DNA from 4 places in the Halotia branconii CENA392 genome. Region 2 is predicted to be linked to each of the others. Evidence: riboswitches for the same ligand, from Rfam matches in the RefSeq annotation. Region 2 holds a riboswitch; each other region holds the start of a gene.
What was found. A riboswitch is a leader RNA that binds a small molecule or an ion and turns the genes downstream of it on or off. The one in region 2 is predicted to bind cobalamin.
Positions count from the first base shown of each region.

Region 1: another riboswitch for cobalamin. It lies ahead of cobG (precorrin-3B synthase); the one in region 2 lies ahead of QI031_RS15915 (energy-coupling factor ABC transporter permease).
Region 3: another riboswitch for cobalamin. It lies ahead of QI031_RS30625 (DUF1636 family protein); the one in region 2 lies ahead of QI031_RS15915 (energy-coupling factor ABC transporter permease).
Region 4: another riboswitch for cobalamin. It lies ahead of QI031_RS11875 (DUF1636 domain-containing protein); the one in region 2 lies ahead of QI031_RS15915 (energy-coupling factor ABC transporter permease).

Region 1 covers NZ_CP124543.1:3,772,780-3,775,899, forward strand. The annotation lists gene trpS (tryptophan--tRNA ligase) at 1-729, opposite strand, end outside; cobalamin riboswitch at 1,074-1,197, shown strand; gene cobG (precorrin-3B synthase) at 1,247-2,752, shown strand; gene QI031_RS16525 (precorrin-8X methylmutase) at 2,823-3,120, shown strand, end outside.
Region 2 covers NZ_CP124543.1:3,629,726-3,632,845, forward strand. The annotation lists gene QI031_RS15900 (energy-coupling factor ABC transporter ATP-binding protein) at 1-112, opposite strand, end outside; gene cbiQ (cobalt ECF transporter T component CbiQ) at 87-899, opposite strand; gene QI031_RS15910 (energy-coupling factor ABC transporter substrate-binding protein) at 896-1,198, opposite strand; gene QI031_RS15915 (energy-coupling factor ABC transporter permease) at 1,185-1,964, opposite strand; cobalamin riboswitch at 1,991-2,131, opposite strand; gene QI031_RS15920 (DM13 domain-containing protein) at 2,649-3,110, shown strand.
Region 3 covers NZ_CP124544.1:54,872-57,991, forward strand. The annotation lists gene QI031_RS30620 (TonB-dependent receptor plug domain-containing protein) at 1-798, opposite strand, end outside; gene QI031_RS30625 (DUF1636 family protein) at 1,009-1,443, opposite strand; cobalamin riboswitch at 1,765-1,914, opposite strand; gene QI031_RS30630 (hypothetical protein) at 2,191-2,646, opposite strand; gene QI031_RS30635 (class I SAM-dependent methyltransferase) at 2,653-3,120, opposite strand, start outside.
Region 4 covers NZ_CP124543.1:2,718,539-2,721,658, reverse strand. The annotation lists gene QI031_RS11885 (YcjF family protein) at 30-1,355, shown strand; gene QI031_RS11880 (DOPA 4,5-dioxygenase family protein) at 1,367-1,723, shown strand; cobalamin riboswitch at 1,739-1,909, shown strand; gene QI031_RS11875 (DUF1636 domain-containing protein) at 1,936-2,349, shown strand; gene QI031_RS11870 (cobalt-precorrin-6A reductase) at 2,494-3,120, shown strand, end outside.

The DNA.
Region 1 (3,120 bases), 140 kb from region 2:
TGGACGCTCTGGATCGTCGAAGGTCAAACCACGAATCGGATCAGTTTTACAACGTTTAATTTTGTACTGAATTTGCTCTGGTGAATCTAGTAAATTAATTCGGCTCAAGTCGGAAGGATCAGACTTAGACATTTTGCGTGTCCCGTCTGCCAAACTCATTACCCTGGCTCCTTCCTTACGAATCAAAGGATCTGGTAACTTCAGTACTGGCTGATCTGGTTTAGCAAATAAATGATTAAATCGCGCGGCAATATCTCGTGTCAATTCCAAGTGTTGCTTTTGGTCTTCACCCACTGGCACTTTATCAGCTTGATAAAGCAAAATATCAGATGTCATTAACACAGGATAATCTAACAAGCCGACGCTGACATTTTCTCCCTGTTTGACAGCCTTTTCTTTGAACTGGATCATATCTTCCAACCAGTTCAAGGGTGTAATGCAGTTGAGTAACCAAGTGAGTTCACTGTGAGCAGAAACGTGAGATTGTACAAAAATAGTGGAATGCTGTAAATCTAGACCACAAGCTAGATAGAGCGCCGCTAGGGTGTAGGTATCAGATGCCAACTTAGTCGGGTCATGTGGTGCTGTAATCGCGTGCAAATCAGCAACGAAGAGGTAATTTTCGTATTCGCTTTGACCTTTTACCCAGTTACCAATGGCTCCGAAATAGTTACCCAAATGCAAATTACCCGTTGGTTGAACTCCAGAAAGAACGCGCTGCTTGCCCATAAATTTCACTCTAGTAATCTCAAATCTGCGTTATGTATAGCGATAAGTCGCTGAGTGCCGACGCAAAACTCATTTAATTTTGACACTTTCTAGGGTAACTCGCTGTTGAGGATGAGATATTTAACGGTATTGCTGATTTATGGGATGCATTTTATCTCACGCAGAGGCGCAAAGGCAAGGCAGTACGGTCTTGGGGGTTTCCCCCATGAGTGACTGCCGTGCAGAGAGGATAAGGAGTTTTAAGTTTCAATATCTCAGGAATGAGGATTTAGGCAAAGCCTAAGTGTGTGGCTTTGTTACCGTTAAAAAAAATATCGGATGCAGGTCTGACTACTTTCTTATGCTAAATTACTAAGGCTTGGGGTTGGGAAACTCCGGTGAGATTCCGGGACTGTGCCGCAGCTGTAAAGGTTAGGATTCACTTTTTTCTTTCCGAGTCAGAATGCCAACTCCAGCAATGTCTTTATGGCATATTTATTATCTACTCTCTGCGTCGCACAGAGAAGGAGTCTGAGTTTTGCTGTCTGGATTAACTCCCTGTCCTGGGTTATTTTACACCACACCTGCTCAAGATGGTACATTGTCTCGCCTGAGAATACCCGGTGGCATTCTTGATAGTCAACAATGTCGGGCGATCGCAGATATAGTTGACCAGTATGGCGGTGGTTATGTTGATGTGACGAACCGCGCTAATATCCAAATCCGTGAGATTGATGGCAAGCTCAGTACCGCAGTTTTGAAGTATCTCCAGGATATGGGGCTAGGTTCTCGCAACACTGCTGTAGACCACATCCGTAATATTATGACCAGTCCTACGGCTGGTATTGATCCTCAAGAGGTGATTGATACCCGTCCTTTTGTCCAAAGTTGGAATGATTATATTGAGGCACATCCAGCTTTATCAGGACTGTCTGCCAAATTTAGCGTTTGCTTTGACGGTGGTGGAATAGTTCGAGTGAGCGATCGCCTCAATGATATCGCCTTTGTTGCGGTTTTAGTTGATGGTAAAGTTTACTTCCGCCTTCATTTAAGTGTCGGCGTAAAAGGAAAGCCACCTGTTGCAACGGGAATTTTACTTTCACCTGAGCAATGTTTGCCAGTGTTGGCTGCTTTGGCTAATGTTTATTTAAATCATATTGATACAAATAGTAGACGCAAGGCACGTCTGAGGGAAGTAGTTAATGATTTGGGTTGTGAAAGTTATTTACAGGAAGTAGACAAAAGTTTGCCTTTTGCTCTTTTCACCACAGAAGATCAGGTAATGGAGGGACAATTCTCCAATCTTTTTGTAGAAAGTTCAGATAACCAGTATCAGCATATCGGCATCCATCCCCAGCGGCAAAAAGGTTTATTTTATATTGGCGTTGTGTTGCCTCTTGGTCGCTTGGAGAGTAGGCAAATTATGGGTTTAGCGGATTTAGCCCAAAGATATGGTAGTGGTACTTTGAGGTTAACTCCTTGGCAGAATTTGCTGCTTACTGATATTCCCCAAACAAGGCTTGCTGATGTCCAAAAAGAAATTACATTTTTAGGCTTAGATTACTCAGCCAACAATATTAAAAGCGGATTAGTTGCCTGTTCTGGTAGCCGGGGTTGTGCTGCTGCTGCTACAGATACTAAAGGTCATGCATTAGCATTAGCCAAGTATCTCGAAACTCGCCTGACTTTAGATTGCCCAGTTAATATCCACTTTAGCGGCTGCGAAAAATCTTGCGCCCAACATAGCAAAAGTGATATCACCTTGCTCGGTGTCAGTAATGGCAAGAGGTCGAGTTATCACATTTATATTGGTAATGGTGACAGCAATCAAAAATTTGGCCGCGAACTCTACCAATATGTCAGCTTTGATGAATTGCCTGCATTGGTAGAACAAATGTTAAAGGTATATCAAATCAAACGCATAAATGTTAACGAATCATTTGGTGAATTTGCTAACCAATATGCGTTGGCGCAACTCAAACAGTTCTTCTCACCAAATACGGCATTCCATCAAGAAAGAATCACCGCCTCTCCTCTGGCATAAAAAGCATAGGTAATACCAATTCACAAAGATTCTAATACACTTTAAATTCTTTCCCCCTGCCCCAATTCCCATGTCCGATTACATCCGAGATGCTAGTGAAATTTATCGCAATTCCTTTGCCATTATCCGGTCGGAAGCTAACTTAGATGTGCTGCCACCAGATGTAGCAAAAGTTGCAGTGCGTCTGATTCATGCCTGTGGAATGACTGATATTGTCACTGATTTGGGATATTCATCAACGGCGGTACAAGCGGGACGAGCTGCCCTAGCGGCAGGAGCAGCAATTTTGTGTGACTGTCGCATGGTTGCGGAAGGCGTTACCAGAAAGCGGTTGTCAGCGAATAATCCAGTAATTTGTACGCTGTATG
Region 2 (3,120 bases):
GCGCACATCTTTTACCTAACGGAATCTTTAATGTTAGATTATTCAAAGCCAATTGTTGTGCGCCTGAATAGGTGTAATATACCTGCTCAAATTCGAGTAAATATTCCTGCATTCCGCCAAAAATCCAATCCTATTAATACTACACAGCCGAAAATAGCTTCGATGATATATCGTAATTGAGGACGATAGCGACGAGGATGCCAAACTCGAAATTCACTGACAAAACCCCGTGCTTCCAGTCCCAGAGAAAACTGACTATATCGTTGTAAGGTTCGCTGTAATAGTTGCCCGATTAGTAATGCTAAACTTTTCATACCAATAGCAACAGTGCGGTAGCCACCACGAGAATTTTGTGCTGTCCACAATTCACTGGCTGTATTCAGCAGAATGAAAATAAACCGATACATTAGTAATAACAAATCAGTTAAAAGCACTGGAAATCGTAAGTAACGCAAAGTTTGTAATAGCTCTGTGAAAGGGACAGTTAACATGAGAAAATATAAGCAAGAAACAGAGGCTAATGCTCTAGTTAAAATTTCCAATGCTTGGATACTGCCACTATGACTAATATAAATATAGAAGTGTCCGAGAGTTAGTCCATACCAAGAATCTAATTTTACGCTTTGTAAATCAGGAATCGCAACTCCATTTACTATCAGGGCTGGTAAACTTGTCAAACAAAAAACTATCGTGAACATTAACAATCGAAAATAAACACCAGCCGGGATTCTGGCATAAATCACCGTCCAAGCACTCATCCAAAGCGCCATCAAAATTTGCACAAATGGATGGGTAACAAGGGAAATAGCAAGGGTAGTAAATGCAAAAATCAGTTTATGTTCTGGTGGTAATCTTCGCAGTCGATTAGTATAAGCTAAAGTGTCTAATTGCAGACTCATTCTTCATGTTTTTGTTGTTGGGAACGTCCTTTATACAACCCAATTGCATAACCAACTACTCCTGCACCCAAAGCTGCTTGCGAAGCAAATAATAAGCTTGCTATTTCCCCACTAGCTGGTTCAAAAAATGATTTAAACCAGGGTTTATATCCAGGTTGGATTTCAGCAATTGCTTCTTGTGCTTTGCTATCAGCACCGCCAAATTCCGCACCCCGCACAAATATTAACGGTGCAACTGCTAAAGCTAAGACAGCTACTACCAACAGCCAGTTACTCAACCCTTTTTTAGACTGATTCATTTCTTTGAGGTTCCCGTTTGATTAATTTCAGCAATTCTAACTCTTGAGGATTATAAGATTGCAGCCAGTTCCACACTAATACAGTTAGTAATCCTTCACTAATTGCTAAGGGAACTTGAGTTATGGCAAAAATTCCGGCAAACTTGATAAATGAAGCGAAAAACCCACCAACAGGTGCAGGAAAAGCTAAGGCGAGTTGGATAGAAGTGATAATATAGGTAAGTAAATCTGCGATCGCAGCTGCTAGAAATATCGCGATTTTTTCTTTACCACCCAACTTGATTGTTAAATTATATATCCAGTAAGCTGCAAATGGCCCAGCGATCGCCATCGAAAAAGCATTTGCCCCCAACGTCGTCAAGCCGCCATGCGCTAGTAATAAAGCTTGAAACAACAATACTAAGCTACCCAAAACCGACATAGTAAGGGGGCCAAACAGCACCGCACCTAACCCCGTTCCTGTAGGATGAGAACAACTGCCTGTAACAGAAGGGATTTTCAAGGCTGACAGTACGAAAGTGAAAGCACCAGCCAAGCCCAGGAGTAGTTTGAGTTGCGGGTTCGCTTGGGTAATGCGAGTCAGGCTACGCAATCCTAATATAAAAAATGGTAATGCCACAATCCACCAAAAAATTGCCCACTGCACTGGTAAAAAACCTTCCATAATGTGCATGGCATAAGCGGGTTTGGGTAAACCAACTACCAAGTAAAAACTGATAACTCCCATCAGGGTTAGACTGACTAACGCCTGTGTTTTTCTTTTCATAATCTGTACCTCGCAGATTTATGTAAATGAATTGATTATAGTCGGCGGGCATCCTGACTCACCTATATTTGGGTTCACAGTTGCGGGACAGCGCCGGATTTACACCGGACTTTCCCCCTTGCGTCCGATGGCTGTTCCCCACCAGAACCGATTGGAGTCACTATAACACCATTACTAATAAACTTGGTAAAGACTTGGGGATTCCTCTCATCGCTCAATAGACATCTTGGAAAACTATATAAGACTAGTGGTCTGTCAACCCAAAAATAACAGGTGGAGGCAGGCAGGGGAAGCAGGGGAAGCAGAGGAAGTAGGGGGAGAAAAGAACTGGGCTTTTTCACATTAATCCAGCAAAATTATCTTGACAGAGTACTAGTATTTAATTTGTGAAAATTGAGAGCCTCAGATCCCCGACTTCTTTGAGAAGTCGGGGATCTTGTTGTTCGTGAATGATTTAGGACTGTTATAGAGGTAATTATTACGTAAATGCCAAAATTGAAAATTGATTTACTAATTAAGCAAGCATAATTACTTACATTAATATAATGCTAACCTCTTGAATGTTTAAGAATTACCTGAAAATAACGCAACTAAATTTTTAGCAGATTCTCAGCTTAAACTAATTTTGTTAATAGTAGAAAGCTTTAAATTATTTTTAAAGATGCATTTGAGAATATTAAAGCCATGAAATTTAAGCATTTAGCCATTCTAGCGATCGCTACTGTTTTTACTATAAATCTGACAAAACAAGCAAGTTCTAATCCGCCAGCAACTCAAACGCCTGTAGCTAGTCTATTTGCAGCATCAATGTCAATGGCTGAGTCTGGAAAGTTCCAGTCTGGAGAACACCCTACCCAAGGAACAGTTAAAGTGATCGCTGAACAAGGAAAACGCTATTTAGAGTTTGATCAGAGTTTTCAAACAGATTCAGGCCCTGATTTATTTGTTATTTTATATCGCTCAGATGCACCGCCAATAACTGGGATTAAAGAAAAAGATTATGTCAGCATTGCTCGTTTAAAAAGTATCAAGGGTACTCAACGTTATGCCTTACCTGATAATCTGAAGTTAGCAGAATTTAAATCTGTAGCGATCTGGTGTCGCCAATTTAATGCTACTTTTGGCTATGCTTCTTTGAAAGGATGAAATTTATTTA
Region 3 (3,120 bases), on a different replicon from region 2:
CCCCTCAAAGTTAGCTTCAGGAATACGAAAGCGATAATTATTTTGTGCTTGAGTCCGGTTGTAACCAACTACCCAAGAAATATCACCAGACTTTCCACCATTTTGAATGCTTTGTTGATTCAGTCCATAGGAACCGAAATTAACTTTGGTTTCTGTGGTAATTTGCTCTGTAGGACGACGGGTAACAATATTAATTACCCCACCTATTGCATCTGAACCATAAAGAGTTGAACCACCCCCAGGTAATACTTCGACTCTTTCAATATTATTAGTGGTAAATTCTGATAAATCGAAACCACCACCATCTAAATTATTAATTGGTCTACCATCCAATAAGATTAAGACTTGACCAGTATTAGAACCGCGAATAAATTGACCGCTTAAAGCGTTGACTTCTGTCCCAACTGTACCGTCACCTAAAATACCTGGAAGAAATCGCAGTGCTTCTTTGACTGTTCTTGCGCCTTGCGCTTCCATTTCTTCGCCAGTAATCACATACACCGGACGGGTGGAATCTTTGACTGTTCCCTCGCGGCGAAAAGGGGAAAACACAGGTTCATTTAACAGTTTGTCAATGACTGTCAGTTCAATGTCGGGTTCGGTTTCTGTTGTATTTTGAGATATTACTTCTGCAACTGGTTGTAAGTCTTTGGCGGAACCTTCCTCTTGTGGAAACTCGGATATTTGTAAAACTTCTGTGGCTATAATGCTGGAACTGTTCCACAGCATCCCTGCGGTGATAGTCAAACTAGAAACGATAAGTTGAGTTTCCCATCTGGCAATAAACTGAGTACGCATTGGTAATTTAAGCCACCTGTATAACTAAAAACTGATTGTCAGCAAAGATTTGAGCTTTTTTGGTAAAAAACTCTCAGCCAGTAGGAAACCTACAATTTTTGATAATGATTATTATTATCATGTAAATGGTGTAACTTACAAGCTTGTTTCAAAGGTTCGTAATTAGGCCTTTAGTCCTAACTACGAACTTGATGTACTACTGGTAATTAATTAACAGCAATCCACGGTTAATTTTGCCCACTTATTTAGGGGTGGGATTTTTGCTAAAATTCCTGTTTTTAAACGTTCTGGACGTTCTGACCAAGGTAGTAAACCATCAGGGTTGACGTAGTATTGAGTTGCACATTGCAGTATTGCAGATGGACTATCATCAACTGCTAAATTGCCGAAAAGATAGGTTAATTTCTCTTCTCCTGTAAAGGCGATAGCTGCGCCAACGCCTTCGGCGAACGCACAAGCATGGTTGCAAGCACTCATACATTCAACTCCTTGAATGGAGAATTTATGTTGCAATTCCCAAGTTTGTGCAAGTGCTTGGAGTTGTTGCAATAGCTGCCGTCCACCACTTTCATCAACTCGCTTGCCATTTTGCCACACACTGGCGCAGGTCGTGCAGACAAATAAAGTATGTTGTTTTTTGTTCATTAATTTTCAGACGTTGCCGATTGAAATGATGAGTTAGCCTCACGCATCCTGCAAGCAAGAGAATTCTGCCTTACGGGAAGTGTAGGCGCAAAGCTAGCTATGATTTGGGGATAACGTAAATATGCGAAGGTGGGAGTAAGATCCGAATGGATTTTCAGGCTTGTATCTATAACCTTCTGCGTGAGTATTGATATGTCTAGGAAAATGTCTACAATCTCAGAGAAATTTGTAGTGCGTGGCGTATGTCTGACGCGATGAGACAGTAATCCTGATTAATAGAGAGAATAGTGATTGCGTTATTCATCTGTACCTCGCAGATGGGAGTTTGTGGTACTTTCGGCGGGCATTCTGACTTAGAGACACGTTAACTTTGTCTCATTACAGCTGCGGGACAATGCCGGATTTACACCGAACTTTCCCCTTTACATCTGATGGCTGCTCCCCATCAGAACCGACAGTTGTAGGTAACATTACCATAGTTGTTATCTATATGTAAATTCAGTCGATAATAATTTAGATTTTCCTTACTGAATTTTAATTATACTTTTGCTACTGCTAACATCCATAAAAGAAATCCCCTAGCTATCAGTACAGGAGAGGAAGTTTTTTATACATTATATATTTTTGTTAAGTACCTTACGCCTCTAAGAGGTAGTTTAACGCTTTAACTTTGCTATTAAAGCTCCATACATGGCAACTGGCAAAAGCGGTAAAACCAGAAAACTTGTTTTTGTTTTTGGATGAGTTTCATTGTGTTTTTGTTCTTGTTAAAAGGGTATGCTGAGGTTGAAATTCTGCCCATTCTTTGCATACAGTTTGATAACATTGCGAGGGTGTAATTGGTAAATTAGTTAAATATAAAAAAGCAGCTTGATTCCCGTATTCCAACAAAAACACAACATCTTTTTGAGGATTATATTTATCTACAGCTTCGAGAATATGTGCATTCATGAAGTGTTTTTGCAGCAGTACGGTATCGGGTGCTGCTAACCAAGCATTTAAGAAAGCTGCAAGATTTTTACGCGGGATAAAATGGTCTTTAAATGTTTCACCAGCAATACTTAAATGCGGAGAATTAGTGCTGCAAATTACCACACCACGTTCTCCTCCTAAATAACCAACCCAAGCGTTGTAACCAATTGCTAATATATTGGTGGCGATAAAAGCTTGTTGCCAATCTTGGGTGTTTATTTCTGTGGTCATTTTCAATTAAACTCCTTTAGATAACTGCCAAAGTTGAACGGAATAACACAGATGGTTTTCAAAAATAGTGCGTGCTGCTAACCCCTCAGCAATTGGCTTTTCCAACCAACGCTTAAATGCCCAACGACCGAGTGTGTATAATGGTGGGACGGCGATCGCCACCAAATCTGCAATATATTTGATGGTAGTTAGCCCAAAAGTACCGAATTTTTCAACACACAAATCAATTGTTGGTGCAATATGGGTGGAGATGTCCTCAGTCTTGATTAACTCGAACCCAGCTTTTAGTAAAGCCGCTTGGAGTTCACCAGCGACATGACAATTGGAAAAGATACCCTTTTGGTATTCAGCATGAGAACGCATCATATCTGCAAGCAGCAGGTAGCCACCGCTATGTAGTAAACGAGCCGCACCTTCGGCTAAATCGTCAACAGCAATATATTGACTGCTTTCACTCAACAGAACTAAATCGTA
Region 4 (3,120 bases), 910 kb from region 2:
AGGGTGTAGTTACAATCTTTCTGTTGCCAATGACTGAACAACATGATGCTGACTTGCCATCAGCTGATTCTCAGCAGTTCGGTGAACCAACTGATGGTGCAACCAAATCAGTTAATGATTCCTGGAAAAACCGCATTGCTGGTGTTTGGAATCAAGCAAAGGTAAATTTGATCCAAGTGCTACCCGTTGAACAAGTAGCACAGACAGTTGTGCAATGGTTTAGCGTCAGCGAAACTGAGGTTGCAGAGATTTTAGCAACAGTCCGCGCCGAACTACCAACCACAGAGGCGCTGCTGATTGGCAAACCCCAAGCGGGAAAAAGTTCAATTGTACGGGGATTAACCGGAGTTTCTGCTGAAATTGTCGGTCAGGGATTTCGCCCCCACACACAACACACCCAGCGTTATGCTTATCCTTCAGATGATCTGCCGTTGTTCATTTTTACAGATACGGTGGGGTTAGGAGATGTTAAACAAAATACTCAAGCAATCATTCAAGAATTAGTTGGCGATTTACAAAAGTCGAGTCGCCGTGCCAGAGTCCTGATTCTGACGGTTAAAATTAATGATTTTGCCACTGATACGCTGCGGCAAATTACCCAGGAATTACGTCAAAAATATCCCGAAATCCCCTGTCTTTTGGTAGTGACTTGCTTGCATGAAATTTATCCTCCAGGTACAGCTGATCATCCTGCCTATCCGCCAGAATATGAGGAAGTAAATAGAGCTTTTACAGCAATTAAGCAAGCTTTTTCAAACCTATGCGATCGCTCTGTCCTAATTGACTTCACTTTAGAAGAAGATGGCTATAATCCGGTATTTTATGGTTTAGAGGCATTGAGAGATACTCTCGCTGAACTACTACCAGAAGCAGAAGCACGGGCAATTTATCAATTATTAGATGAAACAGCAGGTGAACAATTAGGCAACCTCTACCGAGATGCCGGACGGCGTTATATTTTACCATTTGCAATCATGGCAGCCACACTGGCCGCTGTACCATTACCTTTTACTACAATGCCCGTTCTAACTGCCTTACAAGTCTCAATGGTGGGACTGTTGGGAAAACTGTACGGGCAAATATTAACACCATCTCAGGCTGGGGGAGTTGTCAGTGCGATCGCAGGGGGATTTGTAGCACAAGCTGTAGCACGAGAATTAATTAAATTTATTCCTGGTTTTGGCAGTGTTATAGCAGCTTCTTGGGCAGCTGCTTACACCTGGGCTTTAGGTGAAGGGGCTTGTGTTTACTTTGGTGATTTAATGGGTGGTAAGAGACCCGATCCTCAAAAAATTCAGTTAGTGATGCAAGAAGCATTTCAAGAAGCCAAAGAACGGTTTAAAAAAATCACGTAAAGCTGAGAGTTATGGCAGAAAGTACTATTACAATCACTATTTTTCACGCTCATATTTACTACGATAATGCTAGCCGTGAACAGGCTGCGCGTGTACGATCAGAACTGAACGCTAAATTTGACGTACAGCTTGGGCGCTGGCATGACAACCCAATTGGTCCACATCCCAAAGGAATGTATCAAGTTATATTTTCATTGGATCAATTTGGTCAGATTGTCCCGTGGTTAATGCTTAATCGGGAAGGATTAGATATCTTAGTTCATCCTGAGACGGGTGATGATGTCGCAGATCATACAAAAAATTCTTTGTGGCTAGGAGAGAAGCTAGAGTTGAACATCGAGTTTCTGCGACGGATTAGAACAACGTGAACCACTAAATATTGGTGTTATGATGGACGTTTCGGTTCTGGTGGTATTGAGCTACCAGAGGTAAGGGGGAAAGTTCGGTGTAAATCCGGCACTGTCCCGCAACTGTGAACTAATTTGAGATTTTTAGCTAACTCAAAATCCTAAATTAAGTTGAGTCAGAACGCCCGCCGAAATATACTACTCAGTCCTATACATCTGCGAGGTACAGATAAATGACTGCTACTGCTGACATTTCCCTTAGTAATTCTTTAGGTGTCGCCTCTCACACTTTATTTGTGTGCAAAACCTGTGCCAGTACTTGGCAAGATGGAAAACGTCTGGGTGAAAGTGGAGGTCAAAAACTATTACAGCATCTTCAGCACCTAGCACAAAATTGGGACTTGCAAGATCAATTTCCGATCCAAGAAGTAGAATGCATGAGTGCTTGTAACCGTTCTTGCGTTGTTGCTTTTGCTGCTAAAGGTAAATTAACTTATCTTTTTGGTGATTTAACTGTTGATGACAGTGCAGCTGCTGTACTCGAATGTGCCGGTCAATACTACGCTAAATCTGATGGTTTGCTACCTTGGTCAGAGCGGCCTGAACCGCTGAAAAAGGGAATTTTAGCAAAGATTCCACCCTTGTAGAAAAAGGCAGGGGAGCAGGGAGCAGGGGGAAGTGTTTTGACTGACTTCTGCTAGCTCAGCACAAGTCAGTACAAGACGCTCAGTGACCAGTAGGCAGAAGGTAAAAAGCTATCTACGAGCAGATAACGCAGAGAAAACATGGTCATGCGCGTTTTGATTCTTGGTGGTATTAAAGATGCCGCAGAATTGACTGCCAAAGTTGTGAATATTCCCGGAATTGAGGCGATCGCTTCTCTTGCAGGACGCACCCATAACCCCTCAATCCCGGTCGGTAATGTCCGTATTGGGGGTTTTGGCGGTGTGACTGGATTAGTTAACTATCTGCGTCAGATGCAGATCGACTTATTAATCGACGCTACTCATCCCTTTGCTAGTCAAATTTCTGAGAATGCAATAGCAGCGGCTAGAGAAGTGAGAATACCTCATTTGATGTTAATCCGCCCGCCTTGGCAACAAGTTAATGGCGATCGCTGGATTGAAGTGGAAAATAGTGAAGTTGCTGCTGCTACTTTAGAAAACCAAGCACAGCGCGTATTTTTAACAGTCGGTAGACAAGAACTTAGTGCTTTTGCTGACTTAGAAAAAATTTGGTTTTTAATGCGGATGATTGACCCTCCCAGTGCTGATGCTGTAATTCCGCCAGGAATGATATTGTGCGATCGCGGTCCCTTTGCTTTGGATAATGAAAGAGAAATTCTGATTCACCACAACATTGATACTATAGTCAGCAAAAATAGTGGTGGTAATGCCACCTACGCCAAAATTATTGCA